Regions from separate parts of the Massilia sp. UYP11 genome, predicted to be linked through region 1. Evidence: riboswitches for the same ligand, from Rfam matches in the RefSeq annotation. Region 1 holds a riboswitch; each other region holds the start of a gene.
What was found. Region 1 has a riboswitch for cobalamin ahead of ABIB38_RS00430 (cobaltochelatase subunit CobN). Riboswitches for the same ligand answer to the same signal wherever they lie in the genome.

Region 1 (6,317 bases):
CATCTCCTTCTTCGGCCGCCTGGCCGAGATCGTGGGCCAGTACCTCAAGAAAGGTTCGTCGGTCTACGTCGAAGGCCGCCTGCAGACTCGCAAATACACCGACAAGGACGGCATCGAGCGCTACGCCACCGACATCATCGCTGAAAACATGCAGATGCTGGGCGGTCGCCAGGGTATGGGCGGCGACAGCATGGGCGGCGGTATGGGCGGCGGCATGGACGACGACTACTCGGCCCCGCAGCGTCCGGCCCCGCGCCAGGCGCCACCGGCCCCGGCCGCACGTCCGCAGCCGAAACCGGCGCCGAACTTCTCGGATATGGATGACGATATTCCGTTCTGAGGCTGCCAGTCTGATCAGTACGACGAACCCTGCGAGTGCACCACTCGCAGGGTTTTTTTATATGCGGTGATCCACTCGCCTGGCCTGGAACGGCACTCGGCTACCGTTGATATGCAAAATATTCCCGTCCGCCCTTGGCCCGCAGTGCGGCGACGATGTCGTCGAACTCGTCGCCGGCCTCCCACGTGATGGCGCTCGCCCGATTCATGCCGCCGTACCCGGAGGGGTAGACGACACCCCGCGCTCGCCTTGCTAGCGCCGCTCCGCCTTCAGGAACAACCCGTGCGCCGGCGCGAAGTTCGCATGCAGCGGCAGGTAAGCCGCGCCGATCACCTTGGCCGTCATCCCGATCGTCCCCGCCATCACCAGCGGCCGCTCGGTGCCCTGCCAGCTGTAGCGCGTCATCTGCTCCTGCATCGCGGCGATCAGGCGTTCGAGCAGGGGCCGGCTGACGGCGCCGTCGACGATCACGCCATCCAGGTCGAGCAGGCAGGCCGCACCGGTCACGCCGAAGGTGATCGCATTGGCGGCTTCCTCGATCCATTGCAGGGTCACCGCTTCCCACGGGCCGCTCAACAGGCGGTCGTCGTTGAAGGCGAGCGGCGCCAAGCCCGCCTGCGCATGCATTTCTTCCAGCCGCACCAGCGAAGCCGCCCCGAGCAATTGCGGCGCCACGCCGCGTTCGTCCGTTCCAGCCAGGCCCAATGGCATCGAACCGATCGCGCCGGCGTTGCCGAACTGGCCGCTGTGCGGCTCGCCATCGATCACCAGGCCGCCGCCGACCAGGGTGTCGACGAACACGTACAGATAGCTTTTCAGCGTGCGTCCGCGGCCGGCAACCAGTTCGGCCACGCAGGCTGCGATCGTGTCCTTGGCGAAGTCCACGCGGAGCGGCGTCATGGCTTGCAGGCGGATGCGCAGGTCGACCCGGCGCCAGGCTTCGGCCTGATGCGGCAGCAGGCTTTCCAGGCCATGCCAGGTGCCCAGCGTGAGCGGGGCGGCCAGGCCGATGCCGGTCAGGCGCGGCGCCAGTTCCGGGCCAAGAAAGGCGTCCACCTCGCGCAGCCTGGCGTCGATGGCGGCGAAAACCTGTTCCACGTCGGGGCTGGCGTAGGGCGTCGACGACTGCCAGCGCAGCGCGCCCGTGAAATCTAGCAGCACCACGTCCAGCGCGCGCCTGCCGATCTGGATGCCGATCGAGAACGCGCCTTCCGGATTCAGGGCGATCGGCTGCGACGGCTGGCCGACCTTGCCGCGCACGGCGTCGCGCTTGACCACCAGTTGCTCGTCCAGCAGGCGGTTGATGATCACCGAGGCCGTTTGCGTACTGAGCTTGGTCAGGCGCGCGACTTCGGCCTTGGGCAGGCTGCCATGGGTGCGGATCGCCTGCAGCACGACCCGCTCGTTGAACTCGCGCATGCCCACCTGGTTCGAGCCGACGGTGCGCAGCAGCGGCATCGTGGCGGGATCAACGGCGGGAGACGGTGCGTTATAGGGCGGCATGGCGCGGCGTTCGATGGGCAGGGCAGCGGGAGACGGCAAGTATACGTCCTTCCGCTAAATAAACCTATGCGACTTATTTTTCGGGCCGATCGGGCGCGGTTGGTTGCCGCGCCGGGCCTCTTCGCGCTTGCCTGCCAAGAAATAATGCGGTGACAAGCGATCGAACTTGGCGGTAGAATCGCGCCCAATCAAGTGAATGGTGCCTTCCTGCTCGTCTGCAGGGAGGTGAAACGGGAAGCCGGTGACGTGCGCGATAGCCATCGCGCGCCAGTCCGGCGCAGCCCCCGCTGCTGTAAGCCTGACGACCCCGGTCGAACGCCACTGTGCCCCGTGCACGGGAAGGCAGGACCGGGGAAGGAAGACGGCGAGCCAGAAGACCGGCCATCCACGATGCATCCGTACGTCCCGGGGTGAGGGCGTGCCTGTCGGTTGTTCGTCGTTCCTTCTTCGTTTGCTCGCATCATGCGCTGCGATCGTTCGCCCATGCGGCGCGCGCAAGCGTCCCTGTTCATCGTGGAAGGATGACGGCTGCCTGTTGTCGTGCGCGCGTCAAGCGCGCAGCTGAAAGGTCGACGTTCACATGAACACGCTTCTCCTGGTCCGCATCCGCGCTGCGCTGACGTTTCTGCTCGCCTCGTTCTTGCTCACCTCGTTCCTGCTCGCCTGCATGGCGGGCTTTCAGCACGCCAGCGCCGCCACCCTGTTCGCGGTGGTCACCGAGCGCGCCGCGCCGGGCGCCGTCGAAGCCGCCCATCGCCACCTGGCCAGCCATCCGCAAGACCGCATCCTGCTGCGCACCCCGGCCCAGCTGATGGCCGCGGGCGAGCGCGAAGTGGCGCAGTGGATCGGCGGCGCCGACACCATCCTGGCGGTGTCGCTGTTCGGCGACCCGGCGCGGCGCATGAAGGATGCCCTTGCGCGCCACGCCAGGCCGCACGCCGCCGTGCTGGCGCTCAACGGCGAAGCGACCCTGAACCTCATGACGCGCTCGCGCCACGGCAGCCTGGCCGGCTTCTCGCCCGAGCTGCTGCGCCAGCTCTCGGGCGAAGCGCCGCCGCAGGCCGCGCTGCGGGCGGCCGAGGGCGACCCCGCCGCCCGCCACTGGCTGGCCGCGCGCCGCGTGTGGCAGGCGGGCGGCGTCGACAACACCGCGGAACTGATGCGGCACCTGCTCGCGCCAGGCACGCCCCTGGCCGATCCGCGGCCGGAGCCGACCCTGCGCCTGCGCAGGGGGCAGCGCGAGCTGCAGGACGCCGGCGCCTGGGGCAATGCGTCGACGCTCGGCTTGCGCGAGCGCCCGACCGTGGTCGTGCTCGACCTGGCGAACATGGATGGCGTGGTGCCCGCGGCGCTGTGCCGGCGCATCGAAGAGTTCGGCCAGCCCTGCGTGCAACTGCTCACGCGCTGGGGCGGCGCCTCGCGCGAAGCGCTCGAACGGCTGCCCGAGCTGGTGGCGCCGGCGAAACCGGCCGCGCTGGTGGTGCTGCAGGACTTCGTGGTCGGCGCCGCCGAGGGCCGGGAGGCGGTGGAGGATGCTTTCAAGCGTTTGGACATCCCGGTGTTCAAGGCGATCCGCCTGTCGGACCGCACCGCGATGCAGTGGCAGCTGTCGCCCGACGGCTTGCCGCCCGATTCGGTCCAGTACCGCGTGGCCCTGCCCGAGCTGCAGGGCATCGGCCAGCCGATGGTGGTGGCGGCCCTGGGCCAGGCCCGGCGCGACCGCCAGACCGGCATCGAGAACCGTCCGCCCGTGTTGCTGCCGGCCGAAGTCGACCGCCTGTCGGGGCGCGTGGCGCGCTGGCTGGCGCTGCGCGCCAAATCGAACGCGGACAAGAAGATCGCGATGGTCTACTACAACCATCCGCCGGGCCGCCAGAACATCGGCGCCGACAACCTCAACGTGCCGGAGTCGCTGTTCGGGATGCTGCATGCGCTCAAGGCGGCGGGTTACACGGTCGGCGAGCTGCCGGCTTCGCCCGAGGCGCTGCTCGACATGATCATGGCGCGCGGCGTCAACCTGCCGGAAGACCGCGCCGCCCTGCGCGAAATGGCCGGCGCCGTCAACGGCGTCCCGGCGCAGGAGTACGCGCGCTGGTTCGCGACCCTGTCGCCGCGGGTGCGGGGCGAGATGCGGGACGGCTTGCTGGGGCGCCTGCATGCCGACGTGCTGGCGGCCGAAAAGGCCGGCGAACGCGCGCTGGGCCGCAAGCAGGCCGCGACCGTGATCGAGGAGCTGCTGCACCTGGTCGAAGGCGTCGATCACCCGCAGCGCGTGCAGGCCACACGCGACCTGCATGCGCTGGAAGACGGCTATATGGCCTGCCTCGACGAAGCCAGGGCGCGTGCCTGCCAGTCGCTTGCGCCCCTTTACCGGCGCCTGATCGGATACGGCATCGAAGGCATGCGCGGCTGGGGGCCGGCGCCGGGCAAGGTGATGGTCGACGGCGGCAAGATGCTGGTGCCGGGACTGGTGTTCGGCAACGTCTTCATCGGCCCGCAGCCGCCGCGCGGCTGGGAAGTGGACGAGGAACTGCTGCACGCAAACACCAGCATCACCCCGCCGCACCAGTTCCTGGGCTTCTATCACTGGATCCGCGACCGCTTCAAGGCCGACGCCGTGGTGCACGTGGGCCGCCACTCGACCTATGAATTCTTGCCGGGCAAGGCCGTCGGCCTGTCGAGCGACGATTATCCGAGCCTGATCGCGAGCGACCTGCCGGGCATCTACCCGTATATCGTCGACGGCGTCGGCGAAGGCACCCAGGCCAAGCGCCGCGGCCTGGCCGTCATCGTCGACCACCTCACGCCGCCGCTGGCCGCCACGCCGCTGTACGACGAGCTGCTGTCGCTGCGCCAGCTCGTCGAGAGTTTTGAGGCCGCATCGTCCGAATCGCTCAAGGCCCAGGCCGCGCAGCTGATGCGCGAGCGGGTCGTCGCCCTGAACCTGCGCGCCGAGCTGGAAGCGTCGATGTCCGACGTGCTGGCGGTGCGCGGCATCGGCTTCGATGCCGCCGACGACGACCTGCTCGCGCACGAGATCGGCCACTATCTCACCAAGCTGCAAGAGAAATTCATGCCCCACGGCCTGCACGTGTTCGGCCGGCCGTGGAGCCGCGAGTCGCTCGACCTGATGCTCGATTCGATGAAGAAGAGCGGCATCGACGACCCCGACGTCGTGCATAAACTGCGCGATTCGCCGCGGCGCGAGATGGCGGCGCTGCTGGCCGGCCTGGATGGCCGCTACATCGAGCCGGGCAAGGGCAACGATCCGCTGCGCTCGCCCGAGGCGCTGCCGACGGGCCGCAACTTCCACGCGGTCGACGGCGACATCCTGCCGACCCGCCTGGGGTTTGGCCTGGGCCGGCAGATGGCGGGCAAGGCCGCCGGGCGCGACCAGGTCAATGGTGGAGGGGTGGGCAGCGAAGGCATCATCCTGTGGGCGTCCGACGCCGTGCGCGACGAAGGCGTGATGGTCGGCTTCGCGCTGGCGATGATGGGCGCCGAGCCGGTGTGGAACGCGCGCGGCATCGTCACCGACGTGAAACTCACGCCCGGCGCCATCCGGCGCGATGCGGTGGTCACCACCTCCGGCCTGTTCCGCGACCTGTACCCGAACCTGATCCGCCTGATCGACCGCGCCGGCCGCCTGGCGCTGGCGGCGTCGGCGCAGGCGCTGGTCGAGCAGGACCCCTCCTTGCGCGAAGCGCTTCAGGCGGCGCTGGCGCCGATCGAAGGCGCAGGGGATGGCAAGGGCTGGGGCAGCGAGCCGGCCACGGACAACCGCGTGGCGCGCGAGTGGCTGACCCGCCAGCGCGCGCTGGCGGCGGGCGGCATGGCGGCGGGCGAGGCCGGGCAGGCCGCCGCGCTGCGCGTGTTCGGCGATGCGCCGGGCGCCTACGGCACCGGCGTGAATCGCCTGACCGAGCGCTCCGGCGCCTGGCGCGAGCGCGAGGAGATCGGCCGCGCCTACCGCAACCGCATGGGCCATGCCTATGGCCTGGATGCCGACGGCGAATCGCGCCACAAGGCCTTCGACGTGGCGCTGGACGGCATCCACCGCACCTATCATGGCCGCGCCAGCAACCTGTATGGCCTGCTCGACAACAACGACGCCTTCGACTACCTGGGCGGCCTGTCGCTGGCGGTCGAGATGCGCACCGGGCGCGTGCCGGACGCGCTGATCCTGCAGCATGCGCGACCGGGCCAGGCCGACGTCGAGCCGCTCGCCAGCGCCCTGCTGGGCGAGCTGCGCGGACGCTTCCTGAACCCGGCCTGGCTGCGGCCGCTGATGGACAACGGCTACTCGGGCGCGCGCACCATGGGCCAGGAATTCATCGAGAACCTGTGGGGCTGGCAGGTCACGCGCCCCGACCTGGTCAAGAACTGGGCCTGGGACGAAGTCAAAGCCGTCTACTTCGATGACCGGCACAAGCTCGGCCTGCCCGAATTCCTGGGCCTGCGCCACAACGCGCAC
Region 2 (6,317 bases), on a different contig from region 1:
GTACCCCAACCAGCCGCTGCTCGAGACCAATCCGATGCGGGCCGAGGGCGGCGACAGCCATCCCGAGATCCAGCTGCAGAGCGCGCAGTCGCGGGTCTACCTGGCGGCCGGCGAAGAGGGCCGCTTCTCGCTGCGCGCGCTGGACGCGGGCGGCCAGCCGCTGCCGCTGGTCGTCACCCGCGCGCTGGCCCAGGGCATGACCTATGGGCAGAGCCGTGCGGCGCCGCGGGTCGCCGTGCCGTTCGCCGACGAGGGCGGCGCCTGGAGCGGGACATTCGCGCCGGCGCAGACGGCGCTGGCCGGCTTTCACGGCACCATCCGGCTCGAGGTGCGCTACCAGGCCGGCGGCCGCGAAGGCTTCGTGCTGTTCGACGTCATCTACTCGCCGCAGTCGCCGGCCAGCTGGAGCGCCGCGCCGCGCGAGGCGATCGACGGCGGCGCGCTGCAGTTCGCGCTGCCGCTGGACGTGCGCCTGCCCGGGCGCTACGTGGTCACGGGCCGCGTCGACGATGCGGACGGCCGGCCATTCGCGCTGGCCACCTTCAACGAGGTGCTGGGGCAGGGCGCGCAGCAGGTGCTGCTCAGGGTGCACGGCAAGCTGCTGCACGACGGCGCGCCGCGCCTGCCGCTGCTGCTGCGCGACGTCGAAGGCTATCTGCTGCGCGAGAATCTTGACCCCGACCGCCTGCTGTTGCCGCGCCTGGAGGGAAAGGTCTTTGCCAGCCGCACCCGTTCGCTGGACGGCGTGCCGGATACCGAGTGGCAGAGCGAGGAGCGCAGCCGCTACCTGGCCGAGTATGCGAAGGACCGCGCCGCGGCCAGGGCGCGGCTGGCGCGCGTCGATCCGCAGGCGCCGCTGCCGCCGGCCGACTGCAGAGCGGATGCGCAGGGCCGGACGGATCAGTAGGGAAGCAGGGGCAAGCGCTCGACCAGCGCCGACACCATGATGGCGCCGCACAGCATCAGCACGCCATACCAGCGTGCCGGCGACCGCTTCAGTTTTTCCCGTGTACGCATGTCCGTCTCCGTCGTGTTCAGGCAAGAGGGCAGTGTGCGCGTGGAATAGGTCATCCGTGTTGCATTAGCTCAACGGCGGGCGCGATGGAAAGCGGCGTTGTGGCGGCGCCGCACCGGTTGTGTCACCGTTTATGTCGACGCACAGCGTAAAATAGCGCCTTGGACGAAAGATTAAGAGAGCAATAGTATGTCTATTCAATGGTTCCCTGGCCACATGAACGCGGCCAAGCGGGAAGCGGCCGAGCAGATGGAAAACATCGATCTGGTGATCGAGGTCCTCGATGCGCGCCTGCCCGAGGCGAGCTGCAACCCGCTGGTGGAAGAGCTGCGCAAGTTTCGTCAGCGCCCTTGCCTGAAGATATTGAACAAGATCGACCTGGCCGACCCGAACGCGACTGCCGCCTGGAAAGCCTATTACGATGCCCAGGAAGGCGTGACCGCCTATCCGATGACGACCAAGAAGCCGGCCGATGTCGCCCGCATCCCGGACCTGGCCCTGTCGCTGGCGCCGCACCGCGGCGTGCCGACCAAGCCGCTGCGCATCATGATCATGGGCATCCCGAACGTCGGCAAATCGACGCTGATGAACGCGCTATTGAAAAAGCGCGTGGCCAAGGTGGGCGACGAGCCGGCCGTGACCAAGACCCAGCAGCGCCTGTACCTGAACAAGAACGTGGTGCTGGTCGACACCCCCGGCATGCTGTGGCCAAAGATCGCCATGGCCAGCGACGGCCTGATGCTGGCCGCCAGCCACGCGATCGGCACCAATGCGCTGGTCGAGGAAGAAGTGGCCGAATACCTGGGCGACCTGCTGCTGCAGCGCTATCCGCAACTACTCACGGCGCGCTACGGCTTCAAGACCGAGGGCATGGACGGCGTGGCCGTGATCGAAGGCGTGGCCCAGCGCCGTGGTTTCCGCGTGCGCGGCGGCGATTTTGATTACGAAAAGGCGGCGCATACGCTCTTGCAGGATTACCGCCAGGGTGCGCTGGGCCGCATCAGCCTCGAGACGCCCGAGTCGCGCGCGGCCAGCCTGGCCCAGCATCAGGCCGAGGTGGCCGAGAAGGCCCGCATCGCGGCCGAGAAGGCGGCCGCAAAGGCCGACGAAGCGGCGCGCGGCAAGCGCGGGACCTAAGGCCGCCCCAGGGCCGCGGTTTTCATCGTTGGCCCAAACCCGTCGTACCCGCGAAGGCGGGTACCTAAGTTTGCTAGCGTTTCGACGGCGCCGACAGTACTTGGATACCAGCCTCCGCGGGTACGACGTGCTGGAGCCGCAGCAAATTGTTCAAGCCTGCGGCGCCGCCCCGAACCTGAAACTCGACACCGTCAAATTCCCCATGAACGCGTCTTCATGATAGACGCAGGCCGCCGCCTCCTGTTCGGCCGCCCCCAGCGCCACCATCAGCGGGATCAGGTGTTCCTCGCGCGGGTGCGCCGCCCGTGCCATCGGCGCCGCCTCCCAGCGCAGCATGGCCTGTTCGCGTTGGGCAGGATCGAGTTCGAGCAGCGCGTGCTGCAACCAGCCATCGAAGGCGCGTGACGCCTCCCGCCCGTTCGGCCCGAACTGGCGCAGGTTGTGGTACGACAGCCCGCTGCCGATGATCAGGATTCCCTCGTCGCGCAGCGGCGCCAGCGCGCGGCCCGCCGCCAGGTGCGCGGCCGGATCCAGGTCGCGCCGGATCGACAACTGCACCACCGGCATGCGCGCTTCCGGATAGACCGGGTACAGCATCGAGAACGTGCCATGGTCGAAGCCGCGTTCGGCGTCCAGCGCGGCCGGGTGACCCGCGGCCTCGAGCAGGTCAGCCACGCGCCGCGCCAGCGCCGGCTCGCCCGGGGCCGGATACTTGACCTGGTAGGTGTGCGGCGGGAACCCGCCGTAGTCGTAGATCATGCCGGGCGCCGTGCCGGACGACACCATGAACTGCGGCGTCTCCCAGTGCGAACTCACGACCAGCACCGCGCGCACGGCGTCGTGGGCCTTTCCTTCGGCCTCGGCGCGTAGCGCGGCCAGCGAGGCGGCCAGCTGGTCATAGGCCGAACCGTACTGCTCGCGCATCCACGGCCAGGGGCCGCCGCCGTGCGAAACGAAATAGGTGGGTAAACGCGCCATGGCCGTTCCTTCTGAAGCATGAAAACAACGATGGTAGCCGATCCCGCAGCAAGCTGCCGGCGGCCGGTCAGGCTGCATCTTGTCAAGGTATAATCGCCCCGTTTTGGTGCTCTCGCGCGCTTCCAGGCGCGCGAAGTTAAACGGGAAACACGACATGGCCGCGCCACGCGCCGCCATGGAAGTGTGCTGCCCCCGCAACGGTCAACAAGCGCCGCGCCTGCATTTGCAGCGCGGCAGGCATTCTCGACAACCACTGTGCATGCCGCGCAGGAAGGTGAGGCCGCCATGCTTGCCAGCCCGGATACCGGCCAAAGCAGGTGGAAGCGCCATGCGTTTCCGTTGACTCCGGGCTGCGGGGAAGCAGGCCGGTGCCTTTTATCGAGAACACATTCATCATGATTTTTGCAGCCGCACCGCGCCGCGCGCCACTCGCACTGGCTTGCGCTGTCGCCCTGTCCGCCCTCGCCACCCAGGCCGCAGCACAGGACAGCGTCCAGGAAACCGCCCAGCACACGATCCCTTCGGTCCTCATCACCGGCCCGCGCTTTCCGGCCCAGGCCACGCCGATCGGCGCCAGCGTCATCACCGCCGAGCAGATCCGCAGCGCCGGCGCCCTTGACGTCAATGCCGCGATCCGCAAGATCGGCGGCGTGTTCGGCCGCCAGAGCCTGGACGGCTCGCCCGACTTCGGCCTCGACCTGCGCGGCTTCGGCACCAACAGCGCCCAGAACACGGTGGTGCTGGTCGACGGCGTGCGCCTGAACGAGAACGAGCTGGCGCACACGGTGCTGTCGACCATTCCCGTGGACACGGTCGAGCGCATCGAGATCACGCGCGGCGGCAGCAGCGTGCTGTACGGCGACGGCGCCACCGGCGGCGTGATCAACATAGTCACCCGCCGCGGCGCCGGCAAGGATGGCACTTCGGGCTCGCTGTTCGTCGAAGCCGGCCGCTTCGACCACCGCGACCTGCGCGCGTCGGTCACCCACGGCGCCGGCCCATGGTCGTTCGACGCCGCAGTAAGCGACCGCCGCACCGATAACTACCGCGACAACAACCGCTACGAGCAGACCAGCTTCAGCGGCGGCGTGCAGTTCGCCTATGCGCCGAATGGCCGCGCCGGCCTGCGTTTCGAGAGCGCGCGGTCCGACTCGCGCCTGCCGGGTTCGCTGACCGAAGCGCAGTTCCTGGCCATTCCGACCCAGAGCAATACGCCGGATGATTTCGGCTCGCTCGACACCGATCGCCTGACCGCGTTCGTCGAGCACCGTGTCGGCGCCTTCGAGCTGGCGGCCGAGCTGTCGCACCGCGAGCGCGAGGTTGCGTCGACCTATGTGTCCCCTTTCTTCGGTACCTCGGCATCGATCTACGAATCCGAGCAGACCCAGTTCTCGCCGCGCCTGCGCCACACCGTCGACCTCGGCGGCAAGCGCAACGAGTTTGTCACCGGCATCGACCTGATCCGCTGGGAGCGCGACGTCAGCGCCGATTTCTCGGCCGGCGCCGCGCGCCAGGACGCGACAGCGTTTTACCTGCGCGACGAACTGCGTTGGAACGCGCCGCACAACGCCCGCCTGGCGGTCGGCGCTCGCCACGAGCGCTTCGAGAAGGACTACAGCGACCCGCTGGCCTTCCCGCCGGTCGTGGGCGAGCACCGCAGGCAGTCGCTCAACGCCTGGACCGTGGAAGGCAGCATCGACGTGATGCCACGCGTGACCGTGTTCGCCAAGGCCGGCCGCAGCTACCGCATCGCCAACATCGACGAGAACGCCTACCGTTCGACCCTGGACGTGCTGGAGCCGCAAACCTCGCGCGACCTGGAACTGGGCGTCAGCGCCGGCACTGAGGCACGCAAGGCGACGGCGCGCGTGTTCCGCCACCGCCTGACGGACGAGATCTTCTTCGACCCGACCATCGGCTTCGGCGCCAACACCAACCTGGATCCGACCCGGCGCCAGGGCGTGGAGCTGGAAGGGCAGGCGATCTTCGCCAAGGCCTGGCGCCTGACCGGCGCGTGGCAATACGTGCAGGCCGAGTTCCGCGACGGCCCCAACGCCGGCCGCGAGATGGTGCTGGTGCCCAGGCATGTCGTCACCGCGCGCCTGGCCTGGACGCCGGGCGACGGCCAGAGCGCCGACATCGGCGCCCATTGGGTCGACAGCCAGCGCTACGGCAACGACTTCACCAACGGCTGCAGCACCCGCATGCCGTCGTTCACCACGATCGACGCCCGCTATGCGCGCCGCTTCGGCCCGTGGGAAGTGGCGGTGTCGGGCCTGAACCTGGCCGACCGCCAGTACTACAGCCAGGCCTACAGCTGCCGCGCCGGCATCTATCCGAGCGACGGCCGCCAGCTGAAACTGTCGCTGCGCTTCGACTTCTGAAGCCATGAAGTCCGCGCTGGCGGCCGTGCTGGCCGCAACGTCAGTCAACGCGCTCGCGGCGATCGCCGTCGTCGACGACGCCGGGCGCACGGTCACGCTGGCGCGGCCGGCCCAGCGGGTGATCTCGATGGCGCCCCACGTCACCGAGCTGCTGTTCGCGGCCGGCGGCGGCGCGCGCGTGGTCGGCGCCGTGAACTACAGCGACTATCCCGCGGCGGCCAACAAGCTGCCGCTGGTCGGCAGCTACGACAGGATCGACGTCGAGCGCGTGCTGGCGCTGAAGCCCGACCTGCTGGTGGTCTGGCATAGCGGCAACCCGACGCGCCAGGTCGAGCAGCTGGCGCGGCTGGGGATTCCCGTCTATTACAGCGAGCCGAGCCGGCTGGAGCAGGTCGGCGACAACCTGCTGCGCCTGGGCCGGCTGCTCGGCACCGAGCCCGCGGCCCGGCGCGCGGCGCACGACTACGGGGCGCGCATCGCGGCGCTCAGGACGCGCTACGCCGGGCGGCCGCCGGTCGGTGTGTTCTACCAGGTGTGGGACCGTCCGCTGTACACCCTCAACGACGACCATGTCGCCAGCGACATCCTGCGCCTGTGCGGCGGCCGCAACCTGTTCGGCGCGCAAAAGACGATCGCGCCCGAGGTTGGCGTCGAGGCGGTGATCGAAGCCGATCCCGAAGTCATCCTGGTCGGCAAGCGCGACGATCCCACGAATCCCGGCTGGAAGATCTGGCAACCCTACAAGGGCATGACGGCGGTCAAACGTGGCAACCTGTTCGAGATCGATGGCGACCTGACCAGCC
Region 3 (6,317 bases), on a different contig from region 1:
AGTCGCCCAGCAGCGCCGGGCGCATGATCTGGTCGGTGGGGCCGGCGGTCCAGCGGCCATCGCCCATGAGCAGCAGCACGTGGGTCGAGATGCGCGCAGCCAGGTTCAGGTCGTGGCCGATCATGACCACGGTCCGGTTCTGCTCGCGGCACAGGCGGGCCAGGAGCCCCATCACGCTCACCTGGTGCGCCAGGTCGAGCGCATTGGCCGGTTCGTCCAGCAGCAGCAGCGGCGTTTGCTGGGCCAGCAGGGCGGCGATCGCCACCCGCTGGCGCTCGCCGCCGGACAGGGTGCGCACGTCGCGCGCGGCCAGGTCGTCCACTTCCATCGAGGCCAGGGCCTGCAGGGCGGCCTGGTGGTCGTCGCTGCCCTCCCAGTAGCGGTCGGCGTGGTAAGGGTGGCGCGCCGACAGCACACTCTCCAGCACCGTGTAGGCAAAAGCGTCGTGGCGCGACTGGGCCAGGAAGGCGCGCTCGCGCGCCAGCTCGGTCAGCGGCCAGTCTCTCAGCGCCCGGCCGTTCACCTGGACCGATCCGGCGTTGGGCGGCTGCAGGCCGGCCAGGGTGCGCAGCAAGGTGCTTTTTCCGGCGCCGTTGCGGCCGATGACGCTCCAGCATTCGCCGGCGCGGGCGGTCCAGTCGAGGCCCCGCACCAGGGTGCGCTCGCCGACGGACAGCAGCAGGTCGAGGGTGGAGATTGTGCTCATTTCGTGCTCATTTGCGCAGGCGGTGCAACTGGTAGAGGAAGACCGGTGCGCCGATCATCGCCGTGATGGCGCCGGCCGGCAGTTGCTGCGGCGCGACGATGGTGCGCGCCAGCGTATCGCACAGCACCAGGAAGGCGCCGCCGGCCAGCACGACGGCCGGGATCAAGACCCGGTGGTCGGGCCCGAAGGCGAAGCGGCAGGCGTGCGGCACGATCAGGCCGACGAAGCCGATCGAGCCGGCGCTGGTGACCGCGCTGGCGGTGAGCAGGGCCGAGACGAAGAACAGGCCCTTGCGCAGCGCGCCCACGCGCACGCCCAGCGTCACCGCATTCTCGGCATGCAGCGCGACCATGTTCATGGCGCGCGCATTGCGCATGGCATACAGGAGGCAGCCCGCCAGCACCAGCCAGGGCGCCAGGCGCAGCGGTGCGCCAGCCAGGTCGCCGATCAGCCAGAAGATCATGCTGCGCAGGCGCCCCTCGGGCGCGATCGACAGCATCAGGGTCACGATCGAGCCGCACAGGGCCGAGATGATCACGCCGGTCAGGAGCAGCATCGAGGCGCCGGAGTCAAGCGCCTGGTCGCCGCGCAAGCCGCGCCGGGCCAGCAGGTAGAGCAGCATGGCCACGCCGATGGCCCCCACCAGCGCGGCGGCGTCGACCATCAGCGTGGAGGCCATCAGGAGCAGCGCCAGCAGGGCGCCCACCGAGGCGCCCGACGACACGCCCAGCACGTACGGATCGGCCAGGGGGTTCCTCAGCAGCGCCTGCATCATGAGGCCGGCCAGGGCCAGCGCGCCGCCGGTCGCGAACGCCACCAGCGCGCGGCTGGCGCGCAGCTCGAGCAGGGAAGCGGAGAGCGAATCGGGATGGCCGCTGGCGAGCTGGCGCAGCGCGCCGGGAATCTCGTCCAGCGGCACCCGGATCGAACCGGTCATGCCCGCGAACAGCAGGGTGGCAATGGAAAACGCCAGCATGGCGCCGACGATGAGCGTGGCGCGCTGGCGTAGCGGCGGGACGGATGCTTGCATGCTGGCCTGTCGGTGTCGGACACCCGCGGCCTGGTTGCCGCGGGCAGGGGTTATAGCTTAACGGATGCCGTAGCGCAGGGCCGCGAACCAGGTGCGGCCGCTGGTGCCGTAGTTGCGCGCGATCTCGTACTGCTTGTCGGCGACGTTGTCCAGGCGCATCAGCAGCGACCAGTCGGGCGTGAATTGCCAGGTCGTGTGCAGGTTCAGCAAACCGTAGCCGCCAAGGCGACGGTTGTTGGCGGCGTCGTCGAAACGCTCGCCCGACACCGTCAGTTCAAGGCCGGTCTTGAGCGTGCCCATCGTGTAGTCGGCGCCGAAGCTGGCGTGCTTCTTCGCACGGCGCGCCAGTTGCTTGCCGGTGGTCTCGTCGCGCGGATCCTGCCAGTCGAGGCTGGCGCGCAGGTCGACGCCCATCAGGCGGGTGCTGCCTGCCAGCGAGAAGCCTTCGAGCAGCCCTTCGTTGACGTTGTAGGCGCAGCTGCGGTTGACGCCGTCCGGGCACGGGGTGCTCGACACGATCATGTCGGTCAGGCGGTTGTGGAAGTAGGTCGCATCCAGCCGGTAGCCGTTGCCGTCGTAGCGCAGGCCCACTTCGCGGTTGCGGCCTTTCTCGGGCTTGTTGGTTTCCAGGCCGTAGCCGGGGAAGTACAGCTCGTTGAAGGTCGGGGCGCGAAAGCTCGTGCCGACGCTGGCGGTGGCGCGAAGGCCGTTGCCGAAGTCATAGCCATAGCCGGCGGCGCCGGTGTTCTTGCTGCCGTAGACCGAGCGGTCGTGGCGCGCACTGACGTCGGCCAGGTGAGGGCCGCGCCTGGCCGAGTAGGCGGCCGCATACGAATTGGTGATGCGCGACCGGCGCATCGAGTCGACTTCTTCCTTGCGGTGCGTGTACAGCAGTTGCAGGGTGTCCTGGCCGATGGCGATGTCGTTCTGCCAGCTCAATTCGTCCTGCCGGGTGTCGATCCGGCTGGCGCCGGACGGCGTCGCATTGGTGAAGTTGCCCGACTTGTCTTCCGAGCGCGCGTACTGCACCGTGCTGTGCCAGTTTGGCAGGATCTGGTTGCGCATGAAGACCGCGGCGGTATTCAGGTCGTTGTCGCTGTGGACGTCGTAGCTGGCGGCGCCGCTGTCGTACTGGCTGTACAGGCGGCTGGCCAGGAACTGGGCCCCGATCTCGTGGCCCGGCGCGAGCGCCATCGTCACGCGACCGTTGGCGTTGCGGCGACGGTAGCCGTCTTCGTCCGGGTTGTAGCCAAAGGCGCCCGGGCGGGTCGACGAGAAACCGTCCGAGTCCTCGTAGCCGGCGCCGAACGCGTAGCTGACGGCGTTCGGGCCGCCGCTGCTGCCGTAGATGCCGGCATCCAGCTGGCGGGTGGCGTTGCTGCCCACGCCGACCGAGCCCGTGACCACCGGCGCGCCCTCGCCCTTGCGGGTGAAGATCTGGATCACGCCGCCGATGGCGTCGGCGCCGTACAGGGTGCTGAGCGGGCCGTAGACGATCTCGATGCGGTCGATGGCGCCCAGCGGGATTGCGTTCCAGCTGGCGGTGCCGGTGGTCGCCGAACCGAAGCGCACGCCGTCGATCAGGACCACGGACTGGTTGGCGTTGGCGCCGCGGATGAAGACGCTGGTGGCGGCGCCGGCCGCGCCGTTGCGCGAGATTTCGATGCCGCGCTGGCGGCGCAGGATGTCGGCCACCGAACCGGCGCCGGAGCGCGCGATTTCTTCGGCGCCGATGACGGTGGTGTCGGCGATGACGTCGGCGGCGCGCTGCGCGGTGCGGGTCGCGGTGACGACCACGGTGTCGGCGGTGGGCGTGGCGTCAGGCGCAGGAGCAGGCGAAGGAGCCGGTAAAGGAGCGTCGGCGACGGCGGCGGACGAGATGACGGCGAGGGCAAGCGAGACCGCGGCGGCTTGCCGGGTTACTGGAAAATTCATGAATTGTTTCTTATCAAGGGCAACCAGCCGACGTCCCCGTAGGCCAGATTGAACGGCATCGCGCGAGGCGACGCCACCTTTTGGCCGGTATCCGGGCTGACAAGTATGGCCGTCCGACCTTCCCATGCTCGCGCACAGTGGTATGAGGGGGCGGTTTGCCGCATGGCTCGGGGAGAGCATGCGGCACTTGCTTACCGTTGCGGGGGCAGCACACGTTGGCCCTTGAAAGGAGCTTCGTGTTTCCCGTTTAACTGCGACTGCGAACGCAGGCGCGAGCACCAAAACGCGCCCATTATAAGGCGTCGTCAGGTTTCCAGCATCATCACTTCGCCATAGTCGATCCGGTGTGGCGCCTGGGCCGCACGTAGCGCGGCATCGAGTAGCGTGCCGCCGAGGTACAGGGAATGCAGGAGGCGCATGGTGCCGGCGTGGCAGACGATCAGGGCCTGTGGGTGTTCAGCGCGCCGGATATCGGCATCGAAGGCCGCCACGCGCGCGGCCACGTCCATCACGCTTTCGCCACCGCCGGGGCGGTAATGCAGCAGGTCGGCGCTCCAGGCGTCGATCTCGGCGCGGGGGATGTCGTCCCAGCTGCGCATTTCCCAGGCGCCGAAGTCGATCTCGGCCAGGCGGGCGTCGAATACCGGCGCCGGCGAAAGCCGCTGCGCCAGGACCGCGCTGCGGATCAGCGGGCTGGCGTAGACCGGCATCGCGCCGGGCAGTCCCTGGCCCGCCAGTGCGGCCAGCACCCGTTCGACGTCGGCCTGGTTCGCCGCCAGGTCGCTGCGACCGTAGCAGTGCCCGGCCGGCACCTCGGGCCGTGGGTGGCGCACCAGGTAGAGGCGCATCAGCCCAGCGCGCCGCGGCCGAGCGTGGCCAGCACCGCGAGATAGATCGCCACCTCTGCCAGCTGCTGCACGGCGCCGAGGCAGTCGCCGGTATAGCCGCCCAGCCGGCGCGTGAGCTTGCGGGCCAGCCAGCAGGTGACCACCATGGCAGCGACCACGGCGGCGGCGATCGCGGCCAGGTCGAGCAGGCCGAAGGCCAGCAAGCCAAGCGCGGGCAGCAGTGCGGTGACGGCGGCGATGCCGAACTCCCGATCGCTCATGCGCACCGCCAGCGGCTTGGCCTTGCCCTCGGCGCGGGCGTACTCCATCTGCCAGATCAGGGAGGTGGCGGCCAGACGTGAGAGGGGATGAGCCAGCAGCAGGGCGCCGATGGCGCTGGCTGGCGGCAGGCTGGCAAGCAGGGCCAGCTTCGCACCGAGCATGCACACGATGCCGATCGCGCCATAGGCGCCGACGCGCGAATCCTTCATTATCTCGAGCGCGCGTTCCTTCGTCATGCCGCCGCCCAGGCCATCGCAGGTGTCGGCGAAGCCGTCTTCATGGAAGGCGCCGGTGAGGTAGATGGTGGCCGCGGTGGACAGCACGGCCGCCACCGGCGCGGGCAGCCAGTGCGCGGCCACCAGGTAGACGAGCGCGCCGATGCCGCCGACCACGACGCCCACCAGCGGGAAGTAGCGCGACGCGTGGTTCAGCCAGCCTGGTTCGAAACCGACCCAGCGCGGAATCGGCAGCCGCGTGAAGAACTGCAGCGCAATGAAGAACAGGCGCAGCTGGTGCGTCATGCCGAGCGTTCGCTGACCTGCGCCGAGGCGAAGGTGGTCATCTCGTTGAGGAAGTTGGCGGCGGCGTGCAGCAGGGGCAGGGCGAGCGCGCTGCCGGTGCCTTCGCCCAGGCGCAGGCCAAGGTCGAGCAGCGGACGGGCGCCGAGCTCCTCGAGCAGCAGGGCGTGGCCATGCTCGCCCGAGCAGTGCGAGAACACGCAGTAATCGAGGATGTTCGGCTGCAGGCGCGCGGCCACCAGCAGCGCGCTGGTGACGATGAAGCCATCGATCAGCAGCACCTTGCGCAGTTCGGCCGCCTTGAGCATGGCGCCGGCCATCATCGCGATCTCGAAGCCCCCGAAAGTGGCCAGCACCTCGAGCGGCTGCACGGCGTGCGCGTGACGGGCCACGCTGGCCGCGACGACGTCGGCCTTGTGGCGGACTCCCTGTGGCGTGAGGCCGGTGCCGGCGCCGACGCAGCGCGCGAGCGGCTGGCCGGTCAGCTTGTGCATCAGGGCCGCGGCGGACGTCGTGTTACCGATGCCCATCTCGCCGAAGCCGATCACGGTGCCGGGCAGGTCGCGCGCCAGGGCCATGCCGTGTTCGAGCACGGTCGCGCATTCCTGCGCCGTCATGGCCGGTTCGAGCGCGAAGTTGCGGGTGCCGTTGGCAACCTTGCGGTGCACGAGTCCCGCGCGTTCGCCGAAATCGTGGTTCACGCCGGCGTCGACCACGTGCAGCGCGCAGCCGTTCTGGCGCGCGAACACATTGATGGCGGCGCCGTTGCCCAGGAAGTTCTCGACCATCTGCCAGGTGACGTCTTGCGGGAAGGCGGAGATGCCTTCGGCCACGACGCCGTGGTCGGCGGCGAACACCAGGATCGCCGGCCGGTCGATGCTGACCCTGGTCGAGCGCTGGATCATGCCCAGCTGGGCGGCGAGCGATTCCAGTCGTCCGAGGCTGCCGAGCGGCTTCGTCTTGTTGTTGATGGCGTCCGCCAGGGACTGGGCGAGGGCGGCGTCGGCGGTCGGGACGAT

Region 2: another riboswitch for cobalamin. It lies ahead of ABIB38_RS15350 (TonB-dependent receptor family protein); the one in region 1 lies ahead of ABIB38_RS00430 (cobaltochelatase subunit CobN).
Region 3: another riboswitch for cobalamin. It lies ahead of ABIB38_RS23585 (TonB-dependent receptor domain-containing protein); the one in region 1 lies ahead of ABIB38_RS00430 (cobaltochelatase subunit CobN).

Annotation. Positions count from the first base shown of each region.
Region 1 covers NZ_JBNDJE010000001.1:91,003-97,319, reverse strand. The annotation lists gene ssb (single-stranded DNA-binding protein) at 1-340, shown strand, start outside; gene ABIB38_RS00435 (ROK family transcriptional regulator) at 593-1,882, opposite strand; cobalamin riboswitch at 2,024-2,243, shown strand; gene ABIB38_RS00430 (cobaltochelatase subunit CobN) at 2,424-6,317, shown strand, end outside.
Region 2 covers NZ_JBNDJE010000011.1:1,348-7,664, reverse strand. The annotation lists gene ABIB38_RS15365 (hypothetical protein) at 1-907, shown strand, start outside; gene ylqF (ribosome biogenesis GTPase YlqF) at 1,205-2,152, shown strand; gene ABIB38_RS15355 (DODA-type extradiol aromatic ring-opening family dioxygenase) at 2,303-3,130, opposite strand; cobalamin riboswitch at 3,218-3,457, shown strand; gene ABIB38_RS15350 (TonB-dependent receptor family protein) at 3,526-5,514, shown strand; gene ABIB38_RS15345 (cobalamin-binding protein) at 5,519-6,317, shown strand, end outside.
Region 3 covers NZ_JBNDJE010000037.1:6,977-13,293, forward strand. The annotation lists gene ABIB38_RS23575 (ABC transporter ATP-binding protein) at 1-706, opposite strand, end outside; gene ABIB38_RS23580 (FecCD family ABC transporter permease) at 714-1,736, opposite strand; gene ABIB38_RS23585 (TonB-dependent receptor domain-containing protein) at 1,794-3,671, opposite strand; cobalamin riboswitch at 3,737-3,969, opposite strand; gene ABIB38_RS23590 (histidine phosphatase family protein) at 3,977-4,519, opposite strand; gene ABIB38_RS23595 (adenosylcobinamide-GDP ribazoletransferase) at 4,519-5,301, opposite strand; gene cobT (nicotinate-nucleotide--dimethylbenzimidazole phosphoribosyltransferase) at 5,298-6,317, opposite strand, start outside.